Regions from separate parts of the Bacillus cereus group sp. N8 genome, predicted to be linked through region 2. Evidence: predicted binding sites of a transcription regulator. Region 2 holds the regulator's gene; the other holds the start of a gene.

Region 1 (3,196 bases), on a different contig from region 2:
ATAGCGTTAAAACGTATAAAAATAAGAACCAAAATGCCGTTTGGACCTTTTATTAGCCTTGGAGCAATATGTTATATGTTGGTCACATATGCAAAATAGAGAGGAGATAGAAAATGAATGTATATATGGATGATCAAAGAAGTTGCCCGTATGGATATCTTTTGGCAACTACAGTAGAATCTGCGTTACAATTTGTACGGATTAATAAGGTAAACATCCTCTCTCTTGACTTTAACATGGGATGGAGGCAAAAGAATGGGGCGGAATTTGTAGAAGCCTTTTGTAGAGAAGGTCTATATGTTAATGAAATTCACCTTCATACAAATGATGTCATCGGTATGCATAAGATGAAACAGAGAATTGAGAAGGGGAAAGAGCAAGGAGAAATTGATCCTCATATTGTCATTAAATATGTGGGAAGCTAAAAACTCCAAAGTAAAACTTTGGAGTTTTTAATGTTTCATATGTGCTTGTAAAGGAATAATTTCCTCTGTTTGAGCTGCTACTAATTCAGTTTCTTCTTGTTTAGCAACAGGTGCTTTCTTTGTTAAGTAATGATATACCATACCGACAAATACCGATCCGCCAATAATGTTACCGATTGTAACTGGAATTAAGTTATGAATAGCCCCAGCGAAAGTAATTGTATCAGGATGTGGTGAAACTAAAGATAAGGCAAACAATGATAAGTTTGCAATGCTATGCTCATAGCCAGATAAGAAGAATGTGAAAACGAGCATCATTATCATCAATATTTTTGCTGTATCACCTTTTACTTGAGAAGGTAAGAAGCAGGCAAGACATACGAGCCAGTTACATAAAATTGCTTTAAAGAATAATTGCATTGTAGGTGTGTTCATTTTTCCTTCAACGACTGTATTCATTAAATGACCGTGATCGATTGCTCCGAAAATGCCAGTTGCGTAAAATAGTAAAGCAAAGAATAAAGCGCCAGCTAAGTTACCTGCATAACAAGCAACCCAGTTACGGAGTGTATCAGAAATCGTTGTTTCTTTTCGTAAAGTTGCCACTGTGAAATACATTGTATTTCCAGTAAATAATTCAGCACCGCCATACATAATAAGTACGAGAGCAATTCCGAAAAACATGGAGGAAGCTAAATATGTTGCTGGTGAATCTGCAATGTGAAAAAAGTTACCTAATTTAAAACATAGTACAATAACAAAACCGATATAAATGCCAGCAAGTGCAGCACGAATGAAATATTGCATTGGATTTGTATCTAGTATTTGCTTTTTGTTCTTAGCCAGTTTTACAACATAGTCTAATCCTTGTTCTAGCATGAGTAATACGCTCCTTTAGTACATCATCTATAAATACTCCTTATAAGAATAAAGTACATGGAATTGTTCACAGTTTCAATAAGTTTGTGCAATCTTTCACAAAAAGGACATACATAAATTAAGAAAGCGATTACAAAAGGTAGTATAATGGAATTTTTTCTAAAAATAGAGAGGGAATTGAAACAAAAAAGAAAAAGCGCTGTAATTACAGCGCTTTTTCGTCTAAATTCTTTTCTACTTTTACTTCTACCTCTTTTGAGAAGAACCAACCGCCAACTGCGATTCCGACTAATACAATCCAGAATGTAAGCTTCCACGGAGTAGATTCTGGGAATGAGTGCGGAAGGACACCTAAAGCAGGGTGTGCTAGCGTATAAATCGCTAATTTCACACCAACCCAACCTACAATTAAGAATGCTGCAGTTTCAAGTCCTGGTTTACGTTTTAATATTTGTACGAAAGCAGTTGCTGCAAATCGCATTATAACTAATCCAATAAGTCCACCTGTAAAGATAACGATAAATTGACCTGTATCAAGACTGCCAATCGTACCTAATCCTGTTTTCGGTAAAGTCACTGCTAATGCAACAGCAGCTAAGATTGAATCAACAGCGAAGGCGATATCAGCAACTTCGACTTTAAATACAGTCCACCAAAAGTTCTCTTGTTTTTTCTTTGCTTCTTTTTCTTCTGTTTCTTCATGTGTATTCTTTTTAACATACGTTTTAAATAAGTGATTTCCCGCGATAAACATAAGGTAAATCGCACCAATTGCTTGCACTTGCCATACATCGACTAGGAACGAAATCATAAATAGTGATCCGAAGCGGAAAACGAACGCTCCTGCTAATCCATAAAATAGTGCTTTCTTTCGTTTTTCTTCTGGTAAATGTTTTACCATAATTGCGAGAACGAGAGCGTTATCAGCCGCTAAAATCCCCTCTAGTGCAATTAGGATGAGTAATACCCAACCATACTCCAATAATAATGATACATCCATGTACATTCTCCTCTCATTTCTATAAATGCTAAACAAGTGAAGAAGTTCCCCACTGTTTAGCTTCCCCATACTCCTGCGCATCAACGGTGGAAGGAATTGGTAAAAACAAAAAAGACCTCTGCCGTTGATAGGCAAAGGTCTTGCTAGACATATGTAATGAAAATGCCAACAAAGCCGGAAGAACTGAGTTCTACGTAATGACGACTTTGTTTCCAAGAAATAGTTCTTGGACGCTACTCCCCTTTGGAGATATGCTATTCTACTCTCATTATATGGATAATTTATACGGTTGTCAACCTGTTAAAATATCTTCGTTTGGATATTTTATTTTCCTTTGTTTTTTACGTGCAAATGAAAAGGCTAATGTTAAAGGTCCCATCTTTCCAAAAAACATCATAAAGATAATAATTGTTTTGCCGATGATTGTTAAGTGTGGCGTCAAATTCATGCTAAGGCCGACAGTTCCAAATGCTGAAAATACTTCAAAAGCACTCATTAATAGAGGAACTCGTTCAGTGATGCTTAAAATTAAAATAGAAAGAAAAATAAACGAAATTGAAATAATGGTAATCGTTAAAGATTTGACAATGAGCGTATCTTTAATGGATTTTTTAAACACGACAATATCATCTTGTTCATGCAAAAATTTAAATACGCCTAAAAACATAATTAAAAAAGTTGTTAACTTAATCCCACCACCAGTTGAAGCACTGCCAGCACCAATAAACATAAGAAGCATCATTAATAAAAGGGAAGGTTTTGATAATGCAGAGATATCAACAGTATTAAACCCGGCAGTGCGCGTCGAAACCGCTTGAAAATAAGCAGCCATACCTTCTTCAAAGGGTGTAAAACCTCTCATGGAAATTGAATTATGGAACTCGAATATAAA
Region 2 (3,196 bases):
CATAAGTTTTGCGAGAGCTAATCGAGCTTTTTGTCCACCACTAAGAGAAGATACTGGCTTTAATACATCATCTCCTGTGAATAAGAAGTTACCTAGTATCGTGCGAATTTCTTTTTCAGGCTGCAATGGATATTCATCCCATAATTCATTTAAAACTCGCTTAGAAGATGTTAAGTTAGCTTGTTCTTGATCATAATAGCCAACAGATACATTGGATCCGAAAGAAACATCACCATTTAGTAGAGGTAACTTATTCACAAGTGATTTTAACAATGTGGATTTCCCGATTCCGTTCGGTCCAACTAAAGCAACACTATCCCCGCGAGTTAAGCGCATTGTTACATGTTCAATAATCGGATCCTCATCATAGCCGATAGTTGCATCCTTTACTTGTAAAACATCATTTCCGCTTTGTTTTTCAATATCGAAGTGGAAGGATGCTGACTTAGAATCACCTAATGGTCTTGTTAATAATTCCATTCGGTCTAATTGTTTACGACGGCTTTGCGCACGTTTTGTCGTAGATGCACGAGCTATATTTTTTTGAACGAAGTCCTCAAGCTTAGCAATTTCATCTTGTTGCTTTTCATAACGTTTCATTTCTTGCTCGTATAGCGCTGATTTTAAATCTAAATATTTACTGTAGTTACCAACAAATCGTCTGCTTTCTTTATTCGAAATTTCATATACTTGTGTAACGAGTTTATCTAAGAAATAACGGTCATGGGAAACGATTAGTATTGCGCCAGGATAGCCTTGTAAATATTGTTCAAGCCAAGTCAATGTTTCAATGTCCAAATGGTTTGTAGGCTCGTCTAAAATAAGTAAGTCTGGTTTAGTTAATAATAATTTACCAAGAGCTAATCGTGTTTTTTGCCCACCACTTAATGTGGAAATTGTCGTCTGGTGCATCTCAACTGGGAAGCCAAGACCACTTAAAATCGAACGGATATCCGCTTCGTACTGATAGCCACCTTGATCTTTATAATCTAATTGTAATTGGTCATAGTCAGCTAATAATTTCTCGTATATAGCCGCATTTGAAAAGTTTTCTTCTTTGCCCATCTCTTGCTCTAGCCTTCGAAGTTTTGTCTCCATTTGCTGTAAGTGTGTAAAGACGGTTAACATTTCATCCCAAATTGTTAAAGACGTTTCTAATCCGGTATTTTGAGCTAAATACCCCATTGAGACATCTTTCGGTTTTATAATTTCACCACCATCATGAGATAACTCACCAGCTATTATTTTTAATAATGTAGATTTTCCGGCTCCATTTCGTCCGACTAATGCGATACGATCTTTCGTTTGTACTTCCAATTTTATGTTTGCAAGAATCGTTTCTGCACCGTATAATTTCGAAAGCGCGTTTACTTGTAATAAAATCAATGTTTTCACCTCAAATAATTTCTTAACTTTGCCATGTTTATATTTCTCAATCATACTAAAAATAGTGTATAGTTTAAAATAAAGAGAGAATACTTCTTCTCTTTATTATACAAGGAAATTCATGAGTGCTAAACTTCTGTATTTGATTCAAGTATATGAATAAAGATAGGAAGAGAGGAGAGGTTATATGGATCAGCAAAAAATTCCACAGGCCACTGCCAAACGTTTGCCTCTATACTATCGATTTATCCAAAACTTATCTCTTTCTGGTAAGCAACGTGTTTCATCAGCCGAATTGAGTGAAGCGGTAAAAGTTGACTCCGCAACTATTCGAAGAGATTTTTCATATTTTGGAGCGTTAGGGAAAAAAGGATATGGATATAACGTAAATTATTTATTATCATTTTTCCGTGAAACACTCGACCAAGATGATATAACACGTGTAGCACTTATTGGAGTAGGTAATTTAGGGACCGCTTTCTTACATTATAATTTCACGAAAAACAATAATACAAAAATTGAAATGGCGTTTGACGTTAGTGAAGAGAAAGTTGGAACAGAAATCGGAGGCATTCCTGTATATCATTTGGATGAACTAGAAGAACGTTTATCAACTGATATACAAGTGGCAATATTAACAGTACCCGCTACAGTAGCACAATCTGTGGCAGATAGATTGGCAGAAACGAACGTGCATGGTATTTTAAATTTCACACCAGCACGCTTAAATGTGTCAGAGAATATAAGGATTCATCATATTGATTTAGCTGTAGAGTTACAAACACTTGTTTACTTTTTGAAGAATTATCCACAATAAAACGCAGAGGAAGCGACCTCTGCGTTTTATTATTGTTTTTTCTTTGTGAATTTAACTAAGATAAGGCGAAGTGCCAAATTAAAATCAATTGTTGCCATAACTGCAAATAGTATTGTCCACATATTCCAGATTGTATCTGTTACGTTTGTAATGGCGAAACGTGTAAAGATACATCCAAGAAGAAAGTACAATGCAGCCATGAACAATGGTGAGTTTCTCATACTAAAAATCCTCCGATAAAGCCTTGCATTTTTTCAGCTTCTTTAATCATTTCTTGAATTTGTTCATTGCTTACTAAAACTTGAGCAACTGCAACTAATGTATTCATTGCAACATGGGCTGCAATAGGGACGATAATACGCTTCGTTTTTACATATAAAAAGGCGAATACGAGCCCCATAGAAGTGTATACCAATAAGTGAGTAAAATCAAAATGAATCGCCGCGAATACAAGTGAACTAATGATAGCAGCAATAAAGAAGTTAAACTTCTTATAAAGTGTACCGAATAAAATTTTTCTAAATACGATTTCTTCCAAAATAGGTCCTATTATAGATATGACGATAAGGAACCAAGGTGTCGTTCTTGCGATGTCCATAAGTCTTTCTGTATTTTCAGAGCCAGGTGTAATCCCTAATAACCGCATTTCGATCATACCGGCAATACTTTGTGAAAATAGTGCTAAGAAAAATCCGATGAAAATCCATCCAACTGTAGCTGGAACAGTAGAGCGCATTTTATCTAAATGCCTGTCGCGAATGTCTGTTCTGAGTAACCAAAGTACAACGCATAATGCAATGAAAAAGCTAATGATAGCCCAATGACCAGTTATGAGCTGAATCTTTTCCTCTCTAGTAAATCCCCTATTATCGTATAGTCCAGTTTTCAGGAGAAGCGGTAACCCGGCAATGCCTGATAGCTGCATTAAAATGTATGTAACGATAACCCACCAATATTGTTTCTTCAAATGGTTTAACCATCCTTTCTAACTCT

What was found. Region 2 encodes Rex, which represses fermentation and respiration genes when NADH is low (regulators of the CRP and FNR family bind a similar motif). Its sites were predicted from a motif close to TTGTGAAATATTTCACAA; they were not measured.
Positions count from the first base shown of each region.
Region 1: JDS80_RS08805 (formate/nitrite transporter family protein) is a predicted target of Rex. The motif match lies at 1,389-1,406, and genes of this name have one in related genera.

Region 1 covers NZ_JAEHBK010000004.1:74,867-78,062, reverse strand. Annotated here, with positions in the region: gene JDS80_RS08815 (prepilin peptidase) at 1-99, shown strand, start outside; gene JDS80_RS08810 (cyclic-phosphate processing receiver domain-containing protein) at 114-425, shown strand; gene JDS80_RS08805 (formate/nitrite transporter family protein) at 453-1,304, opposite strand; gene JDS80_RS08800 (TerC family protein) at 1,510-2,304, opposite strand; yybP-ykoY riboswitch at 2,384-2,558, opposite strand; gene JDS80_RS08795 (TrkH family potassium uptake protein) at 2,597-3,196, opposite strand, start outside.
Region 2 covers NZ_JAEHBK010000057.1:3,856-7,051, forward strand. Annotated here, with positions in the region: gene JDS80_RS28980 (ABC-F family ATP-binding cassette domain-containing protein) at 1-1,386, opposite strand, end outside; gene JDS80_RS28985 (redox-sensing transcriptional repressor Rex) at 1,574-2,203, shown strand; gene JDS80_RS28990 (YdiK family protein) at 2,233-2,424, opposite strand; gene JDS80_RS28995 (CPBP family intramembrane glutamic endopeptidase) at 2,421-3,170, opposite strand.